Regions from separate parts of the Isoptericola sp. NPDC056134 genome, predicted to be linked through region 1. Evidence: riboswitches for the same ligand, from Rfam matches in the RefSeq annotation. Region 1 holds a riboswitch; each other region holds the start of a gene.

Region 1 (4,800 bases):
GAGCGTCCAGCGTCACGACGACAGGCATCGACTTCCGGAGGAGCAATCCGTGAAGGGCGCAGTCATCGTGTCCACCGGGCTGCGCCTGTGACTCACCGACGTCTTCTTCATCACCGCGGTCGACGGGCGAATCGGACGTAGCCGAGCTGACACACCTGGACGTCACGTACCTCCATGACTGTGCCCTCATGACGTTCTCCACGGAACCGATCAGCGAATGGCCCGGGCGTGGGAGTGTGTTCTTCGGGGTGTCGTGGTCGGGAGACGTCGGCGCTGGCGGGGTTTGCTGGGGAAGCATCGAGCACCGCCGGCCGGCCATCGGCTGAACACAGCCCCGCGACGAATGTCGTCATCCAGTACCTGCGAGACACCGAAAGGCATCCTCCTCATGAGCGCGTCGCCAGAAGACCGGGCCTCGGGACCGAGCCGCCCGGACCCGGCCGACAGGTCCCGCCCCGCCTCCGGCTCCGCCGTCCTCGCCGCCGCTCTCCTGACCGACGACCGCGACACCGTCGGTCGCGCACTGCGGGACGGCGTGGCGGTGGTGCCGCACCTCGAGCGGGAGGACGGGACGCCGCAGGTGCGGGTCTTTCACGCACCCGTCGGCTCGGCGAAGCCGTACGACGTGTGTCTCTTCTCCTCCCCCGAGGCTCTCGAGACGTTCCTCGGGGACGACCCGGGACGCGAGTTCAGCCTGCGTCGTCGCGACTCGCTCGCCCCGTTCCTCACGCGCCACGGCGCGGTGCTCGAGCGGGTCGTGGTCGACCCTGCCGGGCCGCACCCGATGGTCCTCGGCGTCGCCGAGACTCTGGCCGCCCTGGACCTCGACCCCGACGACGATCCGACGGGTATGTCCGACGACTCCGGGGCGGGCATCAGCATCGAGGGCCTGCACGCCATGGCCAGCGTGGACGAGCCCGGAGGGTCACGCGGCATCGGCATCGAGCTCAACCTGCCCGACCACTGGGCCCTGATCGACCTGGAGGACGAGGCGCAGCGCGACCTGCAGATCCGCGCGATCGTCAAGCAGCAGGGCGCGGGGCTCGGCGACCGCGGGGCAGGGCTGCGGCGCGACCTGCGGGAGCAGCTCACCGCGGTCGCCGCGAAGGCCGCGGCCGCGGGCGGGCAGGTGATGGCCTACCTGGTGCTGCCCGGAAAGGACGCCGCCCTCGCGCTCAACCTCACGCTGTACTGGCACGACCTCGGCCCCGAGGCCGGCGAGGTCACGCACCTGCAACGCATCCACGACCGCATCCACCCCCGGCTCGGACCCGACGACGAGCTCACCGTCACCGACACCCTCTCGGGGCCGTTCCTGCGCCACGTCCGCGTCGGCCGGGGTGCGGCCGAGCTCGGCGGCCAGGACGTCTCCCTGCTCCTGGTCGACTACTGGGCGCCGGCTCCCGGCGCACGGTCCGTCGCCCGACTCGCGTTCTCCACCCCGCACGTCGAGATCCGCGACGCGATCCTCGGCCTCACCGACAAGGTCCTCTTCGCCACCGAATGGCTCATGAGCGCGCCCGGCGACGTCACGGGCCCGACCGACGCCGACGCCGCACCGGTGCTCGCCTGATCTCGGCCCGGGGCACGAGGACCTCGGTACCGTGTTCCGCTACTGCCTGAGGAGGAGACGTGCGCGCGATCGTGTTCGAGACCCACGGCGGCCCCGAGGCGCTGCACCTCGCCGACGTCCCCGACCCGCAGGCCGGGCCCGGCCAGGTGCGCGTGCGTGTCGAGGCGGCCGCCGTCAACGGCTGGGACGTGAAGTCGCGTGCCGGGGCGACCGGCGGCCCGGCGCCGACGTCGGCCGTCGTGCCCGGGCTGGAGGTGGCGGGAGTCGTCGACCAGGTCGGGGACGGCGTGGCCGGCGTCGCGCCCGGCGACCGCGTGGTCGGGTTCGCCGTCGGCGGCGGGTACGCGGAGCTCGCCCTCACGTCGGTCTTCGCGCGCGTGCCCGACGGGCTCGCCGCGACCGACGCCGTCACCGTCCCCGTCGCGGCCGAGACCGCGACCCGCGTGCTGCGCCTCCTCGACGTCCGGCCCGGGGAGACCCTGCTCGTGCACGGCGCCTCGGGGTCGGTGGGCGAGCTGGCCGTCCAGCTCGCCGTGCGTCGCGGCGCCCGCGTGATCGGCACGGCGTCGCCGCGGAACCAGGAGCGCGTCGCCGCCCTCGGCGCGACGCCCACCACCTACGGCGCGGGGCTCGTGGAGCGGGTCCGCGCCCTCGCCCCCGACGGCGTGGACGCCGTCCTCGACACCACCGGCGCGGGCGTGCTGCCCGACTCGATCGCCCTGCGCGGCGGCACCGAGCGCATCGTCACCATCGCCGACGACGCCGCGGCGGACCTCGGCGTCGAGGCCAGCTGGCGGTCCGAGCGCGACGCCGGCGAGCTCGCCGAGGCCGTCGACGCCCTGGCCCGCGGCGACCTCGTGACCACCGTCGGCGCGGTGCTGCCGCTGGCCGACGCGCCGAGCGCCCACGCGCTCGTCGAGACGGGCCGCGCGGGCGGCAAGGTCGTGCTGGTGCCCTGACCAGGGCGTTCCCGCCCGATCTGCATCGGCGATCGTCTCACCAGGCGGTCTCATCCTCGCCCGTATCGCGGATGCTGCGTACGATCGCGTGACAAGCCATCCAGAGCGGCCGAGAGTCCTGGCTCGACGACGCCGCAGCAACCCGTTCTCCGACGGAAGCCTCCCGAGGACGAAGGTGCTCACGCCAGGATCGATGGAGTGACGCATGGTCGCAGAGGCATCCCTTTCGCCCACCCCGGCAGCTCAGCCGGCGTTGCCGGCACGCCCGACGGTCTCGTTCGAGCTCATGCCGCCGCGCCGGCCGGACGCCGCCCCCAAGTTCTGGGAGACGGCGCGCCGGCTCGTGGCCGCACGACCGGACTTCGTGTCCGTGACGTACGGCGCCGGCGGCGGTGACCGGGCGACCGCACGCCAGGTCGTGTCCACCCTGCTCGCGGGCACGCCCGTCCTGCCCGTGGCCCACCTGACCTGCGTGGGCGCGCACCGCGAGGACGTCTCCGCCGTCATCGACGACTTCCTCGACGCCGGCACCCGCGCGTTCCTCGCCCTGCGGGGCGACCCGCCGAAGGACCAGCCGGACTGGGAGCCGCCCGCCGACGGCGTCGCGTCCTCGATCGAGCTCGTGCACCTGCTGCGCGAGGTCGAGGCGCGGCGCTGCGCGACCGACCCCGGGGCCGCGCTGCGCGGCGCCGCGCGCCCGATGACGATCGCCGTCGCGACGTTCGTCGACGGCAACGTGCAGGCCGGCACCACCCGGGCCCAGGAGGTCCGGCGCCTCAAGGAGAAGCAGGACGCGGGGGCGAGCTTCGCCATCACGCAGCTGTTCTACGAGGCCGACTCCTACACCGACTTCGTCGCCGAGGCCCGCGCGGCCGGGGTGACGATCCCGATCCTCGCCGGGCAGCTGCCCACGACCGAGCCGCGCCGGCTCCGTCGCGTCGAGGAGCTCACCGGCGTCCGCGCGCCCCGGCACCTGCTGGACGCGCTCGACGCCCTGCCGGACCCGGAGGCCCAGCACGCCTACGGGACCGCGCGTGCCGTGGAGCTCGCCCAGCGCGTGCTCGACGCGGGCGCACCCGGCATCCACGTGTACACGTTCAACAAGTACCGTCCCGCTCTGGACCTGCTCGAGGGTGTCCACCTCGGCGGACCGGCGCCGGCCGACGCCACGTCGGACGGCGCGGACCTGGCCAGAAGGCCGTGGGTACCGAGCATCCCGACCCAGGCTCCCGCCGTCTGACGCGCGGAGCCCGAACTCTGGAGTGCTCATGTCCACCACATCGACACGCCCCACCCCCGCCACGGCATTTCCCGGTGGCACGATCCTCGGCTACCCGCGCATCGGGCGCCGCCGCGAGCTCAAGAAGGCCGTCGAGTCGTTCTGGGCCGGGCGCACCGACGCCGTCGACCTGGAGGTCGCGGCCGGCGCGCTGCGCCGCGAGACGGCCCGCCGCCTCGTCGACCTCGGCCTCAACCCCGACGACGGCTCCGTGCCCGGCGCGTTCTCCTACTACGACCAGGTGCTCGACGTCGTCGCGCTGCTGGGCGCCGTCCCCGAGCGGTTCCGCGACCTGCTCGACGACGAGGACGGCTCGCTCGAGCTCGACGGCTACTTCACCGTGGCCCGCGGCCGCGGCGAGGACGCCCCGCTCGAGATGACCAAGTGGTTCGACACCAACTACCACTACCTCGTGCCGGAGATCAGCGAGACGACGCCGGTCTCGTTCGCCGACCACCGCATCGTGCGCGAGTACGCCGAGGCCAAGGAGGCCGGCGTCACGACGCGCCCGGTGCTCGTGGGCCCGGTGACGTTCCTCGCGCTGTCGAAGGCGGCCGACGAGGCGGGCGAGGGCTTCCACCCGCTCGACCGGCTCGACGACGTCGTCGCCGCGTACGCCGACCTGCTCCGCGCGCTGGCCGCCGTCGGCGTGCCGTGGGTGCAGCTCGACGAACCCGCGCTCGTCACGGACTCCCTCGACGTGCCGGCGGAGCGCCTGCACGCGGCGATCGCCTCGGCGTACCGCACCCTGGCGACCGACCTCGCGACGGCCACCGACGACACCGCCTCCGAGGACTCGGCGGGCGTGCGGCCCGCGATCCTGTTGACGGCGCCGTTCGGCGGGCTCGGCGACGACGGACTCGCCGTGCTCGCGGGCACCGACGTCGACGCGATCGCGATCGACCTGGTCAAGGGCGCCGTGCCCGCCGGCCCGGTCCCGGGTCTCGAGGACAAGACCCTCGTCGCCGGCGTGGTCGACGGGCACAACG
Region 2 (3,831 bases), on a different contig from region 1:
TCACCTTCCCCCCTTTTTTCTTTCTTTGTTTTTTCTCTCCCCCCCTCCCCCCCCCCCGCCGCGATGTCGAGGGAGGCGAGCTGGGCCGCGACGTGGAACGGTTCCGGGTAGGTGGCCGGGACCTGGGGCACCAGGCCGATCGCGGTGGTGGTGCGGGCCACGAACGCCGCGCGCGTGACGGCGTCGAGCCGCGCGGAGCCGGGCGACCCGGCGACCGCGGGCAGCAGCGCGTCGGCGAACGTCGCGAAGGTGACGCCGGCGTTCTCGGCACGCCGCACGCCGCGGGCGAGGCGAGGTGCCCCGACGAGCTCGGCCGGCGTGAGGCCTGTCGCGGCGGCTGCCGCAGGGTGGGCGCCCGCGCCGTCGACGTCGAGCCCGACGACGAAGGGGGTGGTGAGGTCGGTCATGTGTCGCTGTCCCGTCAGATCGCGGACTCGTCGCCGAGCCGGTGGTAGGTGCGGTCGAGGTAGACCAGGGGCGAGGTCCCGTCCGACCCGGACTGCAGCGCGCGCAGCGAGACCAGGTAGCTGTCGCCGACCGGGGTGCGCTGCAGCACGCGGGCGCGCACCCAGGAGACGGCTCCGTCGATGACGGGCTCGCCCGAGGGCAGCGCCGTCCAGCCGCCCCCCGCGAAGCGGTCGATGCCGCTGGTGGCGAAGCGGGCGGAGAGGTCGTCCTGATGGTCGGCGAGGAAGCTGATCGCGAGCGTGCTGGCCGCCGAGACGGCGGGCCAGGACGACGACGTGGACGCCAGCGAGAACGCGAGCAGGGGCGGCGCGGCGGACACGGAGATCACGGACGTGGCGGTGAACCCGACGGGGCGGCCCGCGTGCTCGAGCGCGACGACGGCCACGCCGGCCGGGTGCTGGCGGAACACCGTCTTGAACTCGTCCGGGGACAGCTGGGGCTCGTCCTGCTGGGCCAGGAGCTCCTCGATCTCGGACAGGGCGGACAGGTCGGTGCGCTGGTGGGCGTGTTCCGTGGTCACAGGGCGGCTCCCGTCAGCTCGGCGGTCGAGGGGGTGGTCGAGGGGGTGGTGGTCGTGGCCGACGGGACGGGGACGCCGGCGGCCCGGCGCAACGGCGTCGCCCAGCGGGCGAACCAGGGGTCCAGCGCCTCGCCGAGCTCCGGCAGCTGGGCCTCGGTGAGGGTCAGCGTGCGGGTGGGCACGACCGCGCCCAGCTCCACGAGCACGGGTCGGAGGTGTGCCTCGCCGGCGAGGGCGTGCGCCGGGTTGCCGGACACGACGAGCGGCACGACGACGACGCCCGCCAGGCCGTCGGGCCCGTAGAGGTCGAGGAACGCCTTGAGGAGGCCCGTGTAGGAGGCCTTGTAGACGGGGGTCGCGACGACGGCGACCGTGGCGCGCGCCAGGCGCTCCTTCGCCGCGTCGGCGGCCGGGTGCGCGGCCGTGAGGATCTCGCCCGCGAACGCCGCGAGCTCGATCGTCGCCACGTCCGCGGTGCCGAGCAGCTCGGCGACGCGGCTGGCGGCGGCCTCCGCCGCGGTCACGGTGCGCGAGCCCGCGCGCGGGTTGCCGGAGACCACCACCACGGAGGGGGTGGCGGGGCGGGTGTTCTCGGTCATGGGTCGTCCCTCGCAGTCCGTCGATCACGCTTGCCGCACGGCGTCTCGACCCGCGGGGACGGGCCGGCCGGCGGCCAGGTCATCTCCCGGAGCACCCCGCCGTGACATGGGGGTTGCTGCCCAGCCAGCCGGGGCTTCGCGCTGGGGCTCGTGACCTGCGCGGAGGTATAGCAGCCGGTCGGACGAACGCCAGGGCCGTCCGGAGACTTCTCACCATCCGGACACGTGGACGCACCGGAGCCTCCGGCCGGGGGGACGGCCGGAGGCTCCGGGGTGGTGCGAGGGCGCCTGTCTCGTCAGGCCTCCAGGCGAAGGCGCGCGCCGAGCGCGACGGCCGCGACGACGGCGGCGCCCGCGACCAGGACGACGTCCTTGAGCACGTACTGGCCCAGCAGGGTCATGCCGTGCCCGAACAGCTCGTCGCCGAACAGCGCGACGGGGGACAGGATGCCGACCATCGCGACGGCGAGGACGACCAGCCCGACCCGCAGCAGGCGGCCGGAGACCAGGGTGAGCCCGATGAAGGTCTCCATGACGGCGACCAGGACGACGGCGGTCGTGGCGGGGACGAGCCCGAGCGTGAGCGTCTCGACGGTGCGGCCCGCGATCTCCTCGGCGGGGCTGGCGCCGGGGAAGAACTTCAGGACGCCGAAGCCGAGGAACACGAGCCCGAGCGCGACCCGCAGAGCCGGGACGGACCACCGGGTGAGGAACCGGGCGAGGGCGGTGACGGCGACGTCGAGCCGCAGCGCCACCTGCTCGGCCAGCGCGTTCGGGAGCCGACGGGCGGCGGGGGCGCTCGGTGCGCGGGTGCCGGCGGTCGTGCGGTGGGTCGGGGTGGAGACGGACATGGTGGTGCTCTCTTCCAGGGGGAGGTGCGACCCGGGGGTGGTCGCCCTGGGAGAGAGCGGCCCACGGGGCCGGGAATGCGTGCGCCCCCGGTTTTCGCCCGGTCCTCACCCGCTCGACGACGCGCCCGGCACCGCCTACGGTGCCGGCATGGACCACGAGCCGATGCGACGGGTCGCCGAGTTCCGTGCGGCGTTCGACCTCGAGGTCGAGACCGCCCGACCGGGTCTGGCGGAGCACCGCCGGGCGCTGCTGGCAGAGGAGTCCGGGGAGGCGGCCGAGGCGCTCGCGGACCTCGCGACGGCGCTGGCCGAGGGCGGCGACGTCGCCGCCGCGCACCGGGCCGTGGCGAAGGAGCTGGCCGACGTCCTCTACGTCACGTACGGCGCCGCCGACGCGCTGGGGATCGACCTTCCGGCGGTGTTCGTCGAGGTCCACCGCTCGAACATGAGCAAGGTGGACGCCGACGGCTGCGTGCTGCGGCGGGCGGACGGCAAGGTGCTGAAGGGGTCGGGATACAGCCCGCCGGACCTCGGCGCGCTGGTCTCCCCGCCGACGGGCCCCGCGTAGGTTTCCGCACGACGGTCCCCGCGCGGACGTCCCCGCGCGGCGCGGACCCCGCGCCGTGGCGCAGACTCGGGGCATGGGCGCGCGCCGCTTCCGCTGGGTGCTGCACATCGACCTCGACCAGTTCCTGGCCGCGGTCGAGGTGCTGCGGCGCCCGGAGCTCGCGGGCAGGCCGGTGATCGTCGGTGGGCGCGGCGACCCGACGGAGCGGGCGGTGGTCTCCACCGCGTCGTACGAGGCGCGGGCGTACGGCGTCCGGTCGGGGATGCCGCTGCGCGTGGCGGCCCGCAAGGTCCCGGACGCGGTGATCCTGCCGGTCGACCACCCGGTGTACGAGGCGGCCTCCGCGCAGGTGATGGGGGCGCTGCGCGGGCTGGGCACGGTGGTCGAGGTCCTCGGCTGGGACGAGGCGTTCCTCGGGTACGACGGCGAGGCCCCGGAGGCGTTCGCGCACGACGCGCAGCGGGCGGTGCTCGACGCGACCGACCTGCGCTGCTCGGTCGGCATCGGCGACACCAAGGTCCGCGCGAAGATCGCGACGGGGTTCGGCAAGCCGGCGGGTGTCTACCGGCTCACCGCGGAGAACTGGTTCGAGGTGATGGGGGAGCGTCCGACCTCCGACCTGTGGGGCGTGGGCCCCCGGGTGTCGAAGCGGCTCGCGGCGCACGGCATCGACACCGTCGCGCAGCTCGCCGCCGCGGACGACGCCGTCCTGGTCGGTGAGCTCGGGCCGCGGATGGGCGCCTGGTACGGGGAGCTGGGGCGCGGGGAGGGCTCCGCCGTCGTCGACGACACCCCGTGGGTGGCCCGCGGGCACAGCCGGGAGAC
Region 3 (4,800 bases), on a different contig from region 1:
GCAGCACCAGGCTGACGGCGCGCTCGTTGCCGATCGCCGGGAACACCGGCAGCCGGAACGAGAACCACTGCAGCAGCACCAGGCCCACGAAGAACGTGGGCAGGGCGACGCCGAGCGGCGGCAGCGCGGACAGCGCCTGGCGCAGGAACCGGGCCCGCGGGAGGACGCTGGCCACCGCGACCGCCGTCCCTCCGAGGACGGCGACAAGGAGCGCCGCACCGGTGAGCCTGAGCGTCTCGGGCAGCGCCTGCGCGACGAGGGCCGTCGCGGAGGCGCCGCTCACGTACGAGGCGCCGAAGTCGCCGGCCAGCGCGCCGAGGAGCGCGTCGCCGTACTGCACGAGGATCGGGCGGTCGAGCCCGTGCTCCGCGCGCAGCGCGGCGAGCTGGGCCGGGTCGACCTGGCTCACCTCGCCGCCCCCGGACGCGACCAGCGCGGCCGGGTCGCTCGGCAGCAGGTACAGGACGAAGAACGCGACGGTGAAGGCCGCCCAGAGGACGAACACCCCCTGCCCGGCCCGTCGCAGCACGTAGCGGGTCATCTCACTCTCCCGCGCCGTCGGTCACCCAGGCGTCGTAGAAGTCGAGCCGCGAGGAGGCCTCGAAGGTCAGCCCCTGCACGCGGTCGGCCGCCGCGATCGTGGTGGACAGCTCGTAGACCGGGATGGCGTGACCACGCTCCAGCAGCAGCCTCGACGCCTCGGAGACCAGCGTCCGGCGCTCCTCGGGGTCGGTGGCGGCGGCCGAGTCGTCGAGCAGCTCGTCGACCTCCTCCGGGTCGCGCTGGTTCACGTTGCGCGCGTTCGCCGAGAAGATCGTGCGCAGCACGTCGGCGTCCGACCGGGTGAGGTTGTAGTAGTCGAAGTCGAAGTCGCCGGCGGCGGTGGCCGCCTCCTTCTCGGCCACCGTGACGTGCTTGAGCTGCAGGTCGACCCCGATCTGCCGGAGCTGCTGCTGCACGAGCTCGAGCGCGCCGGGCTCCTGCCAGAACGTCACCGTGGTGGAGAGCCTCCGACCGTCCTTCTCGCGGATGCCGTCGGCGCCCACGACCCAGCCCGCGTCGTCCAGGACCTTCGTCGCACCCTCGGGGTCGTACGCGAGCAGGTCGTCCGCACCCTCGAACAGCGGCGTCGAACGGGACAGCACACCGGTGGCCGGCTGGTCCTGCGGCGTCAGCACGGTGTCCACGATCTGCTGGCGGTCGATCCCCTTGACGAGCGCGGTGCGCACGGCCTCGTCGGCGGCCAGCGGGCTGGACTCGTTGGGGAACAGGTTGAACACGACGCCCGGGTTCGCGCGGTAGGACAGCCAGAACCCGTTGCCGTCGAACTGCGGCAGGTCGACGGCGTTCAGCGCGGCGGTCGCGTCGATCTGTCCCGACTGCAGGGATCCGGAGCGCACACCCGCCTCGGGGATGACCTTCAGGGTCACCGTGTCGAGGTACGCCTCGCCCGTGTGGCTGCTGGCCTCCGACCCCCAGTCGTAGCCCGCGACCTTCTCCAGCACGATCTCCTGGTCCGGGGTGTAGGACTTCACGGCGAACGGCCCGGAGCCGACGTACTTCCCGGCGCAGCGATCCTCGGTCGAGAGGGTCGCCGAGTCGGGCGAGAGCAGGCCGAGGGAGAACGTCGACGTCGCCTGGAGGAACTGCGCGCTCGGCTCGTCAAAGTCGACGGTCACGGTGTGCTCGTCCACGACGGTGGTGCCTGCGTAGCCGACGAGGTACTGGGAGCCGAGGGACGCCACGGCACCCAGGTCGACGATCGCGTCGAAGTTGGTCTTCACCGCGGCGGCGTCGATCGGCGTGCCGTCGGCGAACGTGGCGTCGTCGCGCAGGTGGAACGTGTAGCTGGAGGCGTCGTCGTTCACCTCCCAGCTCTCCGCGAGCCAGGGCAGGATCTCGCCGGACTCCGGGTCCTGTGCGGTGAGCGACGCGACGGTCTGACGGGCGGCCGCGATCGCGTCGTTGTTGCCGACCTGCTGCGGGTCGACGCAGTGCGAGTCCACCGTGATGGCGAACGTCAGGTCGCCGCCGGCGACGGGCTCGCCGCTCGCGTCGGCGCCGGTGCCCGCGGTGTCGGCGCCCGTCGAGCAGGCGCTGAGCAGGAGGCCGGCGGCCGAGACGGTGGCGGCGAGCCCGACGACGCTGCGTCGCGGGGTGCGCCTGGGGTCCTGGGTGCGCGGTGCGCGCGGGGTGGTGGTCATCGCGTGGTGTTCCTCGTGGTCATGGCGGGTCGCCCCCCGCGCCGGCACGGGCCGGGGCGCGGTCATGGACGACCGGAGCCGTGCTTACCCGGCCGCGGGCGCGGCGGGGTCAGGTCGTTCCCGGAGCACCCCGTCACGTCGAAGGGTTGCTGGCCAGCGAGCCGGGCCTGGGTGCTGGCGCTCGTCACCTGGGCGGCAGGGAAGCCGCCGCGGCCTCCCGAGTCAAGGGTCGGGCGGGTCGTCTCACATCACGGACGCGGGACGGGCGCCGCAGACGCCGAAGGCCCCGCCGTCGGTGACGGCGGGGCCTCGAGGGGTCCGGTGGTGGGCGGCGGCCTCAGCGGGCGGAGGGCCGCAGGCGCGCGCCGAGCAGGTAGAGCTCGCAGCCGAGGCACAGGCCGACGACGGCGTTGAGGCCGGCCGCGACGAACGCGATCCCCGCGGCCCACGGCACCGCGGCCAGCACGCCTGCGAGGCCGAGCACGACGCCGACGCCCGTGACGACGAGGCCGACGAGCTGGGCGAACCGCGGCGGGCGCGGGTCCTCGAGCTCGGCGGGCGGCGCGAGCCGGGGGCGAACGAGGGTCTTGAAGAGCCAGCCCTGCACCGTGCCCTGCGCGCCGCGCACGGCGCCCAGGAGGAACCCGGCGGCCACGACGGCGAGCAGCACGAGGCCGGCGGGGCTCGCCCCGAGGAGCACGACCACGGCGAGCAGCAGCGCCGTGACGGCGGCGCCCACCCGAGGGCCGCGCGGGTCGATGCCGGCCGGGGCCCGCGTGACGGGGGCCTGGCCGGCGGGACGCTCGGAGGTCATCGGTTCTCCTCGGGGACGGGGTTCGGCGGGCTCAGCCGACGGGGACGACGGCGGCCAGGGCCTGGCGCGCCTGAGCGGGCGACATCCCGCCGCTGCTGCGGGCGGCCTGCGCCCCGGTCGCGTCCAGCACCAGCACCGTCGGGGTGGTGAGGACGCCGAGCTCGCGCACGAGGTCGAGATGGTCGTCGACGTCGAGCTCGTGGTGCTCCACGCCGGCCTCGCGCTCGACGAGGCCCTCCAGCACGCGGGCCGTGGCGCGGCACGGGGCGCACACCTCGGCGGACAGCTGGACGAACGTCGCCCGCTCCCCCAGCCGGACCCCGCGGGCCGCCCAGTCCACGACGGGGTCCTGCCGCGCGGGCGTGGTGCGGACGCGCCCCTGGCGGGACCTCCACACCGCGCCGAGGACGACGGTCGCCAGGACGAGCACGGCCAGGATCACCAGCTGGGTGGGCTGGACCGTCACGGTGGCCTCCTCACACGGTCGACGTCGCGGCCATTCTCCCCGCCGCCCACCATCCGGTCGACGGGATGACCGCATGCCGGACACCCCGCCGGGCGGTCAGACGGTCAGCGCCTCGGCACGCGTGCCGTCGTGCACCGCGGGGGCCTGCGCCGCGGTGAGGCCGGCGGCCCGCCGCTCGTCGTCGGGCCCCCAGAGCGTCGTCGTGACCTCGGCGCGCACGACGGGCGCGACCTCGGCCGCGAACCGGCGCAGCACGTCCTCCTGGCGGGACGGCTCCAGCAGGTGGTTCACCGAGACGGACTGCAGCACGTGCCCGAAGGAGCCGTGGTAGTCGAGGATCTTCTCGGCCACCCGCTCGGGCGACCCGACCAGCGCCGGGCCGCGCTCGACGGCGTCCTCGATCGTCTCGAACGCCTGGGCCTTGCCGACGTGCGTCGCGGGGTCGTAGCCGCGCGCCCGCAGCCGCGCGACCTGCCCCTCGTACAGCGGCCGGTACTGCTCGATCGCCTGCTCCGTGGTGTCGGCGAGGAACAGGCCCCCGGAGCCGGCGCCGACGAACCGGTACGCCGGGTCGTGCCCGGCGGCCGCGTACCGCTCGCGATACCGGTCGATCAGCCGCCCATAGCTCTCCCGCGGCTGCAGCGCGTTGGCGCTCACGATCGGGTCGCCCCACCGGGCGGCCAGGTCGACGGCGAACTCGCTCGTCGCGGACCCGTGCCAGATGCGGAAGGGCCCGGCGAAGGGTCGCGGCAGTGTGGTGGCGTGCTCCAGCCGGTGGCGGTGGCGGCCCGACCAGGTGACGTCCTCGGACGACAGGAGCAGCCGCAGGAGCTCGTAGTTCTCCTCGAGGTACTCGTACTGCTTCGCGATGTCGAGGCCGAGCAGCGGGTACTGCAGCTCCTCGTTGCCCTTGCCGATGACGATCTCCAGCCGCCCGCGGGAGAGCTGGTCGACGGTCGCCAGGTCCTCCGCCACCCGGATCGGGTCGAGCAGGGACAGCACGGTCACGCCGGTCGACAGCAGGATCCGGCGGGTGCGGGCCGCCACCGCCCCGAGGATCACGGTGGGCGCGGACGACAGCACGTCGCCGGCGTGCCGCTCCCCGACCGCGAACGAGTCGAACCCGAGCTCCTCGGCCAGCACCGCGTGCTCGACGACGCGCGCGAGGCGGTCCGCGGGCGGCACCGCCTCTCCCGTGACGGGATGGGGCGGGTTGAAGACGATGTCGAGCAGCTGGAAGCGCATCAGGCCACGCGCTCCCCGGTGCCGACCGCCGCGCCGTCGGCGTCCGCGGAGGCCTCGGCCGTCGCAGCGGC
Region 4 (4,800 bases), on a different contig from region 1:
GGGACCGCTCCGTGTCGTCGAGGTCGACCGGTCGCAGGCGACGGGGGAGTGCCGCGACGACCAGCGCGTACGCCTCGAGGACCAGCTCCTCCACGAGGTCGGGCGTGATCCCCGGCCCTGGGGCCAGCGAGATCCAGTGGCGCTTGTTCATGTGGTAGCCGGCGGTCACGCTCTCGAGCTCCTGGCGGAGCGCCTCGCCGTCGTCGGGCGTGCACTTGAGCGTCACGAGCGGGGTGCCCGTGACCTCCGTGGTCATGCAGAACACCTTGCCCTGGACCTTGAACACGTCGTGGTCGGGCCCGAAGGGCCAGGTGCGGGTGGCACCGGGGAGGGCGAGCGCGACGGCGGCGGCGAGGTCCTGGTGCTCGGAGGGCCCCATGCCCGCCTCAGCTCTCGCGGGTCGTGCGGAGCACGTCTCCCTCGGCCTTGGCCGCCGTCCAGAAGGTGCGGAGCATCTCCTCGGGGGTGAGCAGCGAGTCCCGCTGCTCGACAGGCTCCGCCTCGCCGGCGATGGCCTTGACCTCGTCGTGGATGCGTTCCATGGAGCTGTCGAGCGACGACGCGACGTCGGCGGCGAGCTTGAGCGAGTCCGTGAGGTGCCGGGGCACGTCGCGCGCGTACTTGTAGTAGATCTTGTGCTCGAGGCTCGCCCAGAAGTCCATGGCGATGGTGCGCAGCTGGATCTCGACGACGACGTGCTCGACCCGGTCGGAGAGGTACACGGGCACCTGGACGATGAGGTGCAAGGACTTGTACCCGTTCGCCTTGGGGTGGGCGATGTAGTCGCGCTCCTCCAGGACGGTGATGTCGGCCTGGTTGGTCAGCATGTCGCGGACCTTGTAGATGTCGGAGACGAAGCTGCAGGTGACGCGGACCCCCGCGACGTCGAACATCTGCTGGCGCACGCCGTCGGGCGTCAGCGGGATGCCCTTGCGGCGGCACTTCGCCACGATCGACTCGAGCGACTTGAGCCGCGAGCCCACGTGCTCCACGGGGTTGTAGTTCTGCATGAGCCGGAACTCGTCGCGCAGGATCGAGATCTTCGTCATGACCTCGTCGATCCCGAACTTGTAGGTGAGGACGAGCCGGCGCAGCTGGTCGACCAGCTCCCGGATCTCGGCGACCGCGGGAGTGTGCTGCTCGGGTCCGTGCCCTGCGTCCTGGCTCACGGGCACCACGGTAGACGGGTTTCCTGACGCTCGATAATCCGATAAAAACGGTCGGAACTGTTCGGTATTCGAGACGGTCGGGAGGAACCGTTGACACCCCCCTTCCGGAGACCTACGTTCCTGCGCACCGGGTCGGACGACCGCGGCGCCCCAGGCGGTGCGGCCGGACGTCCCGGATGGTCACGAGCTCCGACGCGAAGCCCCGGCTCGTCGGACGGCAACCCCCAGCGCGGGCGGGTGCCCCGGGTGAGGACCAGGCCGGCCGTCGCCGACGGCACGGCAACACGCGACCCCCGCCCCGGCGGGGAGCAGGAGAGGACGAGCATGCACCGCGACGCCACCACCGTGCGCCCCCTGTCGTCCCGGCACGTGCCGTCCGCCTCGCCGGTGACCTCGGCGTCCGCCCGGGCGTGGTGTCGACGCCGCTGATCGCGGCCTGATCGTCCGCCGCCCGCGGCGGACGACCCTCCTCGACGGCCCGGCACCTGCCGGGCCCGGCCGCAGACGGCCCCGCCCGCCCGTCCCGGCGGGCCTTCCTCCCCGTGCCCTCCCGACGGCGGCGCGCACCCGCAGGTCCACGACCCGCGCCCGAGTGCGCCCGTCCGCCGCGCCCTGATCGGAGCCGACGTGCCCTACTCCCTGCCCTCGACGTCCACCACCAGCACCCCGTCCCCCCTCGTCGTCGGCGTCGACCTCACGGCGGCCGGCGCCCGCCCCGGCGTGCACCGGGCGCGCGGCATCGTGCAGCCGCGGTCGTTCGACGCCGAGCGCTTCGTCCAGCTCGTGCGCACCGCCGACGGCGGCGGCCTCGACCTCGTCACCCTCGACGAGGGCTTCCTGCTGCACCCGGGCCGGCGGCAGGTGACCGGGCGGCTCGACGCGGCCGTGGCCGCCGCACGGGTGGCACCCCACACCACGCGGGCCGGGCTGGTCGCCGCCGTCGACACCGCGCACGTGGACCCGGCGCACGTCGCCCAGGCCGTCGCCCGCGTCGACCAGGCGAGCTCCGGCCGGGCCGGGTGGCAGGTCGGGCTCCCCACCGGAACCGTCGCCCAGGACGACGCGTGGGCGGAGCAGGCCCGCGACGTCGCGGCACAGGTCGTGCGGCACTGGGACGGGCTCGCGACGTCGGCCGGGCCGAACGCGGGTGACACGGCCGGCGCCGTCGCCGTCGACGACGAGGGGCGCTTCCGCGTGGACCACGACGGCATCCGCTTCGCCGTGCGCCGGCACCGGCCCGCCGAGGGCCGGGCCGCCGACGGGTCCCGGAGCGCCGGGACGCGGCAGGGGCGGCCGCCCGTCGTCGTCTCCGCCCGGAGCGAGGCCGCGCTCGACCTCGCCGCCCGGACGGCGGACGTCGTGCGCGTCGCCGCCACCGCGCCCGCCCGCGCCGTCCGGCTGCGCTCCCGGCTGCGCGACGCTGCCGAGGCCGCGGGCCGCGACCCCGACACGCTGCGCGTGCTCACCGAGGCGTATGTCGTGCTGGCCGAGGACCGGGCCAGCGCGCAGGCGCGGCTGGAGCTGGTCGAAGCCCTCGAGGGCCCGGAGATCTCCGGCGGGCTGCTCGTCGTGGCCGGCACCCCCGACGACCTCGCCGAGACGATCGTGGACTGGCGGGACGCCGGCGCGTCCGACGGGTTCCTGCTGCGGCCCTCGTCGCTCGGCCCCGACCTGGACGCCCTCGTCGACGGTGTGCTCCCGCGCCTCGCGCGGGACGGCGTGCGGGCGGTGGCGTCCCCGGCGCCGCGTACCCTCCGCGCGACCCTCGGGCTGCCGGACGTGGGGCCCGCCGCCGACGCCGGCGATGCCGGCAGCGCCGTCGTCGCCCCCGCACCGGCGCACGCGCGGCCGCGCGCCCGGGCGGGCCGCACCGCCGACTCCCGGCTGGTGCGCGCGTGACCGCCCGCCCCGACGCCCGCCACGTCACCCCCGCCGCCCGCATCGCCGACACCCGCCGCGACGTCGCTCGCCCTCTTGTGACCGGAGGCCCCCCGATGACCGTCACCGACACACCACGCGTCCGTCCCACGGACCCCGCAGGCGCCCCTGCGCACGCGCCGGCCGCCGGTTCCGCCGCCGGTCCTGCCGCGGCACGGAGCGCGAGCCGGCGGGCCGACCGCGAGCGCGAGCTCGCCGCGCCCCACGGCTGGCTGAGCCTGGCGGGGTTCCACTGGCTGCCCTCGCGACCCGAGCCGCTGCCCGGCGTGCCCGGGCTCTGGCTCGCCGACGGTGCCGGCGCCCACCTGCGGCCGGGGGAGGCCGACGGACCCCGGGTCCGAGGGCCGGAGGTCGCGGACGGCGCGTACGACGGCGACGTCCCCGAGGGTGGCAGCGTCGTCCTGGGCACGTTCCTGCCCTCCGGGCGCGAGCCCGCCGACGGCGCCGACCCGGACCTCCCGCCGGCAGGGGAGACGGCCGCGGTGGCGATCGAGCTGGTGCGGCGCACCGGACGCCTCGCGATCCGGCTGCGCGACCCGCACGCCCGCACGCGCCTCGACTTCGCCGGGGTGCCCGCCTTCGACCACGACCCCTCGTGGGCGGTCGAGGCGCCCGTCCGCCTGTACGACGTACCCCGCGGGCTCGTGGTCGGGGCCGCCCGTCCCGGCCTGGTGCACCGGCTGCAGGCGGTCGGCGAGCTCGACCTGAAGCGCGGCGACCGGACGGTCACGCTCGTGCTGACCGGCTCCCCGGGTGGCGCCCCGACGCTGCTCTTCAGCGACGAGGCACCCGGCGTCGCGCCCTGGCGGGTGGTGCGCCCCGAGCTCCCCGGGTCCCTGACCCCGGGCGACGCGGGCGTCGCACACCTCGACCTCAACGACGCCGTCAACCTGCCGTACGCGTTCAGCGACCACGGCACGTGCCCCGCCCCGCCGCCGGGCAACCACGTCCCGTTCGCCGTCACGGCGGGGGAGAGGGCGCCGCGATGACCGCCGTCACGACGCCGGGCGCACAGACGCCGAGCGCACAGACACCTGGCGCACGGGCTCCGGGGCCTGCGGCACCGGCTCGGGACGCCGCGGCCACCCCGTACGCGGACCTGCGCATCGTCCCCGCCCGCCACCCGGGGCGATGGGTCGCGACGGCCGGCGTGGCCGTACTGCTGGCGATGGTCGTCAGTTCGCTGCTCACCAACGACCGGTGGGAGTGGGACGTCGTCGCGCAGTACCTCACCTGGCCCTCGATCCTGTCCGGCGCCTGGGCGACGATCCGGCTCACGGCCGCGGCGTCGGTGGTGGGGTTCGCGCTGGGCACCGTGCTGGCGCTCATGCGGCTGTCGCGCTCGCCGCTGCTCGTCGGGGTGTCGTGGGCGTACACGTGGGTCTTCCGCTCCGTGCCCCTGCTGCTGCAGCTGCTGCTCTGGTACAACCTCGCCTATCTCTACCCGCACCTGAGCCTCGGGGTCCCGTTCGGCCCGGAGTACCTCTGGTTCGACACCCTCGGCGTCATCGACAAGTTCGGCGCCGCCATCCTGGGCCTGGGGCTCTCGCAGGCCGCCTACTCCGCCGAGATCGTGCGCGCCGGCATCCTCAGCGTCGACCAGGGGCAGCAGGAGGCGGCCGCGTCGCTCGGCATCCCGCGCCGGCGCCAGGTGACCCGCATCGTGCTGCCGCAGGCCATGCGCTCGATCGTG

The links. Region 1 has a riboswitch for S-adenosylmethionine ahead of ACFCZN_RS02155 (methylenetetrahydrofolate reductase). Riboswitches for the same ligand answer to the same signal wherever they lie in the genome.
Region 2: another riboswitch for S-adenosylmethionine. It lies ahead of ACFCZN_RS10415 (NADPH-dependent FMN reductase); the one in region 1 lies ahead of ACFCZN_RS02155 (methylenetetrahydrofolate reductase).
Region 3: another riboswitch for S-adenosylmethionine. It lies ahead of ACFCZN_RS06520 (ABC transporter substrate-binding protein); the one in region 1 lies ahead of ACFCZN_RS02155 (methylenetetrahydrofolate reductase).
Region 4: another riboswitch for S-adenosylmethionine. It lies ahead of ACFCZN_RS06580 (LLM class flavin-dependent oxidoreductase); the one in region 1 lies ahead of ACFCZN_RS02155 (methylenetetrahydrofolate reductase).

What each region holds. Positions count from the first base shown of each region.
Region 1 is NZ_JBHJVM010000001.1:490,287-495,086, reverse strand. Features, by position in the region: gene ACFCZN_RS02165 (hypothetical protein) at 389-1,573, shown strand; gene ACFCZN_RS02160 (NADP-dependent oxidoreductase) at 1,633-2,532, shown strand; SAM riboswitch class I at 2,626-2,732, shown strand; gene ACFCZN_RS02155 (methylenetetrahydrofolate reductase) at 2,738-3,772, shown strand; gene metE (5-methyltetrahydropteroyltriglutamate--homocysteine S-methyltransferase) at 3,801-4,800, shown strand, end outside.
Region 2 is NZ_JBHJVM010000009.1:65-3,895, forward strand. Features, by position in the region: partial or broken gene ACFCZN_RS10405 (hypothetical protein) at 1-407, opposite strand, end outside; gene ACFCZN_RS10410 (flavin reductase family protein) at 422-955, opposite strand; gene ACFCZN_RS10415 (NADPH-dependent FMN reductase) at 985-1,587, opposite strand; SAM riboswitch class IV at 1,609-1,743, opposite strand; gene ACFCZN_RS10420 (DoxX family protein) at 1,884-2,438, opposite strand; gene ACFCZN_RS10425 (MazG nucleotide pyrophosphohydrolase domain-containing protein) at 2,587-3,006, shown strand; partial or broken gene ACFCZN_RS10430 (DNA polymerase IV) at 3,080-3,831, shown strand, end outside.
Region 3 is NZ_JBHJVM010000005.1:20,229-25,028, forward strand. Features, by position in the region: gene ACFCZN_RS06515 (ABC transporter permease) at 1-541, opposite strand, end outside; gene ACFCZN_RS06520 (ABC transporter substrate-binding protein) at 543-2,204, opposite strand; SAM riboswitch class IV at 2,280-2,393, opposite strand; gene ACFCZN_RS06525 (DUF4395 domain-containing protein) at 2,542-3,018, opposite strand; gene ACFCZN_RS06530 (TlpA family protein disulfide reductase) at 3,050-3,484, opposite strand; gene ACFCZN_RS06535 (LLM class flavin-dependent oxidoreductase) at 3,581-4,729, opposite strand; gene ACFCZN_RS06540 (LLM class flavin-dependent oxidoreductase) at 4,729-4,800, opposite strand, start outside.
Region 4 is NZ_JBHJVM010000005.1:31,293-36,092, reverse strand. Features, by position in the region: gene ACFCZN_RS06590 (MmcQ/YjbR family DNA-binding protein) at 1-379, opposite strand, end outside; gene ACFCZN_RS06585 (GTP pyrophosphokinase family protein) at 387-1,169, opposite strand; SAM riboswitch class IV at 1,348-1,461, shown strand; gene ACFCZN_RS06580 (LLM class flavin-dependent oxidoreductase) at 1,797-3,068, shown strand; gene ACFCZN_RS06575 (DUF1684 domain-containing protein) at 3,164-4,096, shown strand; gene ACFCZN_RS06570 (amino acid ABC transporter permease) at 4,093-4,800, shown strand, end outside.